2 regions of the Mixta mediterraneensis genome follow, and region 2 is predicted to be linked to the other one. Evidence: riboswitches for the same ligand, from Rfam matches in the RefSeq annotation. Region 2 holds a riboswitch; the other holds the start of a gene.

Region 1 (4,654 bases), on a different contig from region 2:
AACGGCCACACAAACGACGTTTTGCTACACCGATAGTGGGTACATCCACCAGCAAACCAAAATGGGATGCCACACCAAGGCGACGGGGGTGTGAAATGCCGTGGCCATCCACAAACAGCAGATCAGGCTTTTGTTCAAGCAACTGCCAGGCCGCCAGCAGGGCTGGATATTCACGAAAGGAGAGAAAGCCTGGGATATACGGCATGGTGGTTTCAATGCGTGCGATACGGTGTTCGACCAGCTTTAAGGAGGGATACTCCAGGAGGACCATAGCGGCACGCGTAACCGTGCCATCCTGCTCAAAGCCGACGTCCGCACCGCCAATAAAACGCGGCGGCAGCACGTCAAAATCATCCTCCCGCACCACATCAGCGGCACGTTGAAGTTGCTCAGCACGTAGTGCGGCGATATCCATTTTTACTCCTGATGCCAGGGTCGAGACAAGCGATGCACCGCTTCAACAAACGCACCCGCGTGTTCAGGTGGGACGTCCTGATGAATGCCGTGACCAAGGTTAAACACGTGTCCCTCACCTTTGCCAAAACCTTCCAGAATTCCGGCAACTTCCTGTTCAATGCGTGCAGGCGGTGCATACAGCATAGAAGGATCCATATTTCCCTGCAAAGAGACTTTGTCGCCTACGCGGCGGCGGGCATCACCTATATCCGTCGTCCAGTCAAGACCCAGTGCATCACAGCCAGTTTCCGCCATCGCTTCCAGCCATTGTCCCCCACCTTTAGTGAACAGGGTAATCGGTACGCGGCGACCTTCGTTTTCGTGCAGCACGCTGTCGACGATTTTATGCATGTAATAAAGTGAAAATTCGCGATAATCGCGACCGGTAAGTACACCGCCCCATGTATCGAACACCATCACCGATTGTGCCCCGGCGCGGATCTGCGCATTCAGATACAAAATGACGCTATCCGCCAGTTTATCCAGCAGCGCATGCAGAGTTGTGGGATCGGCATACATCATCTTTTTAATTTTAGTGAAAGCTTTGCTGCTGCCGCCTTCAACCATATACGTTGCCAGTGTCCAGGGGCTGCCTGAAAAGCCAATCAGCGGGACTGCGCCTTGCAGATTCTTGCGAATAGTACGCACCGCGTTCATTACATAACCCAGTTCTTGTTCTGGGTCAGGAACCGGCAGGCGTTCAACATCGGCACGGCAGGTAACAGGGTTTGAGAAGCGCGGGCCCTCACCGGCTTCAAAGTACAGGCCGAGACCCATTGCATCGGGGATGGTCAGAATATCGCTGAAAAGGATCGCTGCGTCCAGCGCATAGCGGCGTAGCGGTTGCAGCGTCACCTCACAAGCCAGCTCGGCGTTTTTACATAGCGACATAAAATCACCCGCTTCGGCGCGGGTCGCTTTGTACTCCGGTAAGTAACGCCCGGCTTGTCGCATCATCCAGACCGGTGTGACATCAACCGGCTGACGTAACAGGGCGCGCAGGTAACGATCATTCTTCAGTTCATTCATTTTAAGGCTCTCTCAATTTCAGGCGCGTAGTGTAGCACTTTCCTTATGCACCGGCGCGGCAGATGGCTACGGTGTCTTCTATCAGACGGCGCGCCACAGTGCCAGGCGGCGGTAATACTGGCAGCGCGTCATAGCGGAACCAGGCGGCATCCAGCAGCTCCTTGCCATCATGTTGCAGTTCGCCACTGTCATATTCCGCCATAAAAGCCACCATGAGCGACTGCGGAAAAGGCCAGGGTTGAGAAGTCACATAGCGTACATTTTTTACCCGCACGTTACTCTCTTCCATCACTTCACGCGCGACAGCTTGTTCCAGGGTTTCGCCCACTTCGACGAATCCCGCCAGCACGGTATAAACGTTATTGCGATGCCGCGCGTGATTCGCCAACAAAATTTCCTCACCACGCCGTATGGCAACAATGATACAGGGTGCAATTTGTGGGTAATAACGTTCACGACAATGGCTGCACAAACAGGCGAACTCAAGTTTGCTACGGTGCATTTCGTGGCCGCAATAGCCGCACCATCGATGGGAACGATAAAATTCAGCCAGCTGAACACCCCGTCCGGCAAGTTGAAATAACCCAACCTCTTCATCAATTAATTGCCGTACCGACAGCATACTCTCGGCACGCGATTCGCAGATGAGCCAGACTTTTTCACCTTGCCACTCGCCAATGACCTGACCTTTACTGCCGACTAAGCCAAACTTCTTTGCAGTTCCATGCGGCAAATCGCCCTGCGGTAGCCAAAGTTTTTGCTCATGGCTGACAACCCACCATCCAGCGTCTACGCTTGAGATCTCGCATTGCATTTTTTTCGTCATCCTTAGCGTTAAACAACACGCTGAAGTCCTGATGTTAAGTGTGTAGACAAACAACTATAACTCACATGGAGTTAGATATGCTTAACCAGTTAGACGTACTGACCGAGCGCGTAGGTGGCAGCAGCGAACTCATCGATTCGTGGCTTGAAGCCCGTCGTCAGCTCCTGGTCGCTTATTACCATTTAATAGGAATGAAACCTAACAAAGAGGCGTTAACGACGCTGGATGAACAGGCGCTGGATAATTTTTGTCACGGCTTAGTCGACTACCTTTCTGCCGGGCATTTCAGTATTTACGAGCGCGTGGTGAGCGAAATGAATGGCGACAACCCAATGATTGCTGCAGCACAGTTCTATCCGCCGCTTGAGGCAAATACTGAACGTCTGATGCAGATCTATGATGGTCACTTACAGCAATCGATTGACGATGATAACTGCATGACTTTCCAGCAAGCCCTGTCTGAAGTGGGGGAAGTCCTGGAAGCACGCTTCACGCTGGAAGATAAATTGATTCAACTCACATGGGATCACCAGCTGGCGCGCCCACCGGTAGCTAACGATAATCACCTCACTCGCCCCGCTTAGCGTTAAGCGCATGTAAATATCTTGTGATTATCTATCAGCCCTTCTATGCTGGATGGGTTTTGACGACGAAAGTCTGATAAACCCGTTTTTAATTTCTTGTCGGAGTGCCTTAGGGCTGAGACCGTTCATTCGGGATCCGCGGAACCTGACCAGGTTAGAACCTGCGTAGGGAACAAGAGTAAATTTTATCCGTACGCTGGCAACACGTTGTCCACCGTATCGCTTACTCCTTCCGAACTCCGGACAAGCAACGTTCCCCTTTAACTGGAAAATTGCTATGTCTATGTCGAAAACCAACCGTCGCGAACAACGTGCCCAGGCGCAGAAATTTATAGATTCACTACAGGGCGGCAGCGCATTCCCTAACTCTAAACGCATTTGGATCACTGGCAGCCGTAATGACATTCGCGTGCCAATGCGCGAAATACAGCTCAGCCCAACCCTGGCGGGCGGAAGCAAAGATAATCCTCGTTATGAAGACAACGAAGCGGTGCCCGTGTATGACACTGCGGGTGCCTACGGCGATCCCGAGGCGCAAATTGATGTACACCGCGGCCTTGAAAAGCTGCGTGCGGGCTGGATTACCGAACGCAATGACAGTGAAAACCTCGGGCAAACAAGCTCAACCTACACCCAACAGCGCCTGGCCGATGACGGTCTCGATCATCTGCGTTTCGAGCATTTGCCCAAACCACGTCGTGCCAGAGCGGGCCGCTGTGTGACGCAGCTGCATTATGCACGTCAGGGCATCATCACACCTGAGATGGAATATATTGCGCTGCGCGAAAATATGGGTCGCGAGCGTATTCGTGGCGATGTGTTGCTGCAACAGCACGCAGGACACAGCTTTGATGCGCACCTGCCAGAAAATATTACCCCCGAGTTTGTCCGACAGGAAGTCGCCGACGGTCGCGCCATTATTCCCGCCAATATCAATCATCCTGAATCGGAACCAATGATCATTGGCCGCAACTTCCTGGTGAAGGTGAACGCCAATATTGGTAATTCAGCGGTTACGTCTTCGATCGAAGAAGAAGTGGAAAAGCTGGTCTGGTCGACTCGTTGGGGAGCCGACACGGTAATGGATCTTTCCACCGGGCGTTATATCCATGAAACCCGTGAATGGATCCTGCGTAACAGCCCGGTTCCGATTGGTACCGTGCCCATTTATCAGGCGCTGGAAAAAGTAAATGGCGTGGCAGAGGACCTTAACTGGGAAATTTTCCGCGACACGTTGCTGGAGCAAGCCGAGCAAGGCGTTGACTATTTCACCATCCATGCCGGCGTGTTGTTGCGTTACGTGCCGATGACTGCCAAACGCCTGACCGGTATTGTTTCGCGTGGCGGCTCGATTATGGCTAAATGGTGTTTATCGCATCACAAAGAGAGTTTTCTTTATCAGCATTTCCGTGACATCTGTGAAATCTGTGCCGCCTATGACGTTTCGCTGTCGCTGGGAGATGGCTTGCGGCCCGGCTCGATTCAGGATGCCAACGACGAAGCGCAATTTGCCGAACTGCATACGTTAGGTGAGCTGACGAAGATCGCCTGGGAATATGATGTTCAGGTGATGATTGAAGGTCCGGGGCATGTACCCATGCAGATGATTCGTCGCAACATGACGGAGCAGCTGGCGCACTGCCATGAAGCGCCGTTTTACACCCTCGGTCCACTCACGACTGACATCGCACCGGGATACGATCATTTCACTTCAGGTATTGGTGCAGCAATGATTGGCTGGTTTGGCTGTGCGATGCTG
Region 2 (4,654 bases):
CAGCTGATGTGAATCGATAAAAGCGAATCCTGGACTTTCCGGCTCTTCCGCACGTTCAAAGCGAAACTGGCGCATATGCCAGCCAACAAAATCACAATTGATCATGCAGCCGAGCGGAGAAAGTTCGAGCTGCAGCAATATGCTGAGGGCCATTTGTGCCTGTAACGCACCAAGCGTGGCTACCGCAGGTCCCATTACGCCAGCAGTATTGCAATTCGCGGATGCGACAGGCAATTGTGGGAACAGAGCGCGATAACTTGGCGCGCCTGCACAAAAACTCCCAACATAGCCTTGTCGCCCCAAAACTGATGCGCACACCAGGGGAACACGGCGCGGAAAACAGCTATCAGACAGTTGATAAGTGATGGCAAAATTATCGGCTGCATCAATAACCAGGTCGATGCCATCTAACGCGTCTGCTAACCGGCTGGCGCTGAGCGCATCAGGAACCGCCTCTACTTTGCATTCGGGATTACGCTGCGCTAACGCGCGTTGGGCGCAAATTACTTTAGCCTCACCGATGTCCGCCATGCCAAACAGCGTTTGTCGATGCAGATTATGCAACTCGACCACATCGCCATCATAAAGACGGATAAATCCAACCCCCGCCCCAGCCAGTAACGGGAGCAGTGTGGAACCCAGTCCGCCTGCGCCAACCACCAGCACGCGCGCGCTGGCTAAACGCTGCTGGCCTGCTTCTCCGATCTCTGGCAACATTGTTTGCCGCTGATAACGATCCATCTTTTATCCTTAGCTGAGCTGGGCCAGACCAAAAATCGGCGTAGAAGCCGCAGCCATTTCGCGCCGCTGCATCATGCCAGCCTGCTGCGCAATCAGCCCGGCATCAATTGCCGAAGCGAAGGCGCCAGCCATACTCACCGGATCGCCCGCTTTGGCGACAGCGGTATTCAGTAAAATGCCATCAAAGCCCAACTCCATCGCATGGGCGGCCTGGCTTGGCGCGCCAATACCTGCATCAATAATCAGTGGAATATCTTTAAACCACGCGCGCATTGAGCGCAGCCCTTCAATGTTGCGCAGCCCCTGACCAGAACCAATTGGCGCTCCCCACGGCATCAGCAGTTCACAGCCCGCTTCCAGTAGCTTTTCACCCAGAATCAGATCTTCAGTGGTATAGGGGAAAACGTTAAAACCCTCCATACAGAGAATGCGAGCGGCTTCCACTAACGCAAAGGGATCGGGCTGCAACGTATCAGCGTGGCCAATCACTTCCAGCTTGATCCAGGATGTGTTGAACAGCTCACGCGCCATCTGCGCCGTGGTAACCGCTTCTTTGACCGTATGACAACCGGCGGTATTCGGTAAAATCCGCTTATTGAGCTGCTTAAGCAACTCCCGAAAGGCCCCGCCCGCGTTGCCTTCGCGACGCAGGCTAACGGTAATGATTTCGGCTCCTGAAGCATTAATCGCCTGCTGTAAAATTTCTGGCGAAGGATACCCGGCGGTGCCCAGTAAAAAGCGCGACTGTGGCTGAAAATCATAAAACATCACTTATCCTCCCTGCATTGGCGACAACACTTCTAACTGGCTGCCCGCTGCGATTTTCTGTATTTCATATTGCGAACGCGGAATGAATTCGCCATTGATAGCGCTGGCAACGCAACTGGCATCAATTTGCTGTTCACGCAGCAGTTCGGCCAGCGTGCTGGCTTCAGTATCAATCGTGCGGCCATTGAGATGAATACGCATTACCTACTCTCCTGGGTCAGTTGCTGCATCAGTTTTTCGGCCATTATCGGTGCCAGCAAAAAGCCATGACGATACATACCATTTACATAAAACAGGCCATTTTCGTAGCGAACTTCTGGCAGATTATTGCGATAAGCAGGACGCAAACCGGTGCCGCTTTCAACTATACGGGCTTCAGACAAGGCTGGATGAATGGTGTAGGCTGCGCTGAGCAACTCCATCATGGCACGAGCGCTAATGGGGCTGTCATCATGACTTTCTACCATAGTGGCGCCCAGCATGAAGCGCCCTTCCGCACGCGGCACCAGATAGCATGGAAAACGAGGGTGGAGCAGCCGTACCGGGCGTGAAAACTGTACCTCATTACTTTGCAGGATCAGCATTTCGCCGCGCACCGCCCGAAGTTCGGGCTGCGCCTGAACGGCATGGACCCCGCGGCAGTCAATAATTTGCCCGCTGGCTTTGCCGCTGTGAAAAGAAACACCGGACTGAAGGAGTTTTTCACGCAGCTGCTGCATCGCATGCCGGGGATTAAGATGGGCTTCACTGGCAAAGTACAAACCGCGTGCGAAACGATTTTCCAGCGCAGGTTCAATGTCGCCAGGCGCAACCCATTGATGTTCCGAGGTCATTTTAGCAAAGCGTGTTAGCTCCTGACTGTCGCGCGGCGGTGCGATCACCAGCGTGCCGTTATGCTCAACGCCATTAACACGTTTTGCCCACCACGCGGCAGAATGCTGTCCCCAGTCGATAACGGCTTGCGGCGCACTTTCCGCTTCACACCATGGGGCAAGCATACCGCCCGCCCAGTGTGACGCCGGGCAGCATTCATCTTTGCAGATTACATCAACCGTTTCACCACGTTCGGCTAACAGCGTTGCGACACACAATCCTGAAACACCGCTGCCCAGTACCGACCAACGGCTCATAATACGCGCTCTGCTAGCGAAGCAGTTTGATTGAGAGAGATCATCACTTTGGCCTCGTCATTTAACAGCGAAGACCCGTGATACAAGAAAGGGAAAAGCAGGAGCAAGACATTACGGCCCTTGCAGCAAGGATTTCAAAACAATGAAATCCGAGTCTTCCTACGCCAGTATCAACTGGGTCAGGTTCTAAGGGTCGCTAAGCCGCGCGCTGCGCTATTAGCCTCTCAGTCTCTTTGGCGAGACTCCCCTGACAGGTTCTATTTGTATTTTAAGGGCGCGGATTCGTCAAGTACATGCAGGGAAATATCTCCCGTGCATTGTTTGCGACTTCCTGTGCGAAGCCTGTCTCACAGGGACGATGAACCTACCGTCGAATGCACTTTTGCAGTAACGCGCAGCCTCTTTCAATGGCTTTTTTGCTGCGCTTCTGCAAATAAACTGCCGATTCGATAATGCGCTGCCAGAGATCAGTTTCTGTTACTGAACAAAACGCAGCCATTTTATGCCGTAAAAAATATCTGTAACGCGTCGGCTAATAGTGAGGGTTGTTCTTCAGGAATAAAATGCCCGCTATTCGCAATGGTTAAGCTTTCAACCTGACTGGCAAATGCGCGTAACGGCGTGGCCATATCCGGGATTGATCCTTGATCGGCGCTCACCGCTAACAGCGGAACAGTAAGTTTTCTCTCTTTCAGGCGAGCGCGGTTTTGTTCGGCGGATTGCGCCAGCGAACGATAAAACGCTAAAGCGGCGCGTAGTGCACCAGGGCGGCAAAAAATACGCAAATACTCGGCCATGACTTTTTCATCAAAAATATCCGGGTTTTTCGCTTTACGTTTCAAAAACCAGTCAAGATAAATCGATTCCCGTCCGCTGATTAACATTTCCGGCAGATCGCTGACGATATGAAACGCAAAGTGCCAGGTTTTCCAGGCTTTATCCGGCGCGATCGGCAATGCATCTGGCAATGTAATACCGGGAATACCTGCATCCAGCAGCGCCAGCTTTATTACCTTGTCGGGAAACTGAGCGGCCAGCGGAAACGCGACCCATGCGCCAATATCGTGACCCACCAGATTGAAACGGGTGATATTCAATTGTTGAAGTAACGCGACGATCAGCTGCGCCACGGTTTCAGTGTCATAGCCGTTGACCGGTAAGTCGGAATCACCCTGCCCCGGCAAATCGACTGCAATCACGTGAAATTTTTCCGCTAATCTCGGAATGACAAATCGCCAGGCGAAGCTGCTCTGCGGAAAGCCCGCCAGCAATACCACGGTTTCAGCATTCTCCTCACCAGCGCTGAGGTAATGCAGGCGCTGATGGTTAACCAGAGCAAAGTTTCGCTGGTGCTCAATGACATCTTTCATCTGCTTTCTCCTGAATATTATTTAGGTAATGATCGTTTCCTATTAGGGGAAAAATTTTTAGCTGAGGATTTTTAACGCCAGCGGCACGATAGTTTCATCAGGGCGTGTTGGCGCAATTTTCCCTGCTACGCGCATGCCAAGCACGATACACAACATCAGCGAGGCCGTTGCATCTGCATTGAGTTCAGCGTTGATCGAGCCATCTTGCTGTCCTTGCTGAATGAGCAAAGTGAGAGTTTGCAAATTGCGCGTCATCGCTTCACTTACCGCCTCGGCAAGATCCTCCTCAAGCGTCTGCAGTTCCACTGCGCTGCCCGCCACCAGGCAGCCGCGCTTCCCTTCAAGATCTCGTACCGAATCGACGTAAAAATGCAGAAGAGCCTCAAGCCTGGCGAAACCTGTCTTGCCGGATTCCAGCCGGGTGCGTAGCTCGCCATTACGCAACGACAGATAGCGTGCAAATACCTGCGCAAATAACTGGCGTTTATCGCTGAAGGCTTTGTAAATACTGCCCGTGGTGAGCTGCATGGCCTCGCTGAGATCACCCATCGACGTGGCATGGAAGCCTTTTTCACGGAACACCAGCATTGCTCGATCCAGTACTTCGTCGAGCTGGAATTCGCGTGGCCGACCACGGTATTTGGC

What was found. Region 2 has a riboswitch for thiamine pyrophosphate ahead of QRY16_RS19595 (FAD-dependent oxidoreductase). Riboswitches for the same ligand answer to the same signal wherever they lie in the genome.
Region 1: another riboswitch for thiamine pyrophosphate. It lies ahead of thiC (phosphomethylpyrimidine synthase ThiC); the one in region 2 lies ahead of QRY16_RS19595 (FAD-dependent oxidoreductase).

Annotation. Positions count from the first base shown of each region.
Region 1 covers NZ_JASUAZ010000044.1:5,417-10,070, forward strand. The annotation lists gene nfi (deoxyribonuclease V) at 1-415, opposite strand, end outside; gene hemE (uroporphyrinogen decarboxylase) at 418-1,485, opposite strand; gene nudC (NAD(+) diphosphatase) at 1,529-2,299, opposite strand; gene rsd (sigma D regulator) at 2,389-2,895, shown strand; TPP riboswitch at 2,986-3,084, shown strand; gene thiC (phosphomethylpyrimidine synthase ThiC) at 3,173-4,654, shown strand, end outside.
Region 2 covers NZ_JASUAZ010000054.1:15,030-19,683, reverse strand. The annotation lists gene QRY16_RS19610 (HesA/MoeB/ThiF family protein) at 1-741, opposite strand, end outside; gene QRY16_RS19605 (thiazole synthase) at 751-1,509, opposite strand; gene thiS (sulfur carrier protein ThiS) at 1,513-1,710, opposite strand; gene QRY16_RS19595 (FAD-dependent oxidoreductase) at 1,710-2,639, opposite strand; TPP riboswitch at 2,779-2,898, opposite strand; gene QRY16_RS19590 (alpha/beta fold hydrolase) at 3,140-4,009, opposite strand; gene QRY16_RS19585 (TetR/AcrR family transcriptional regulator) at 4,067-4,654, opposite strand, start outside.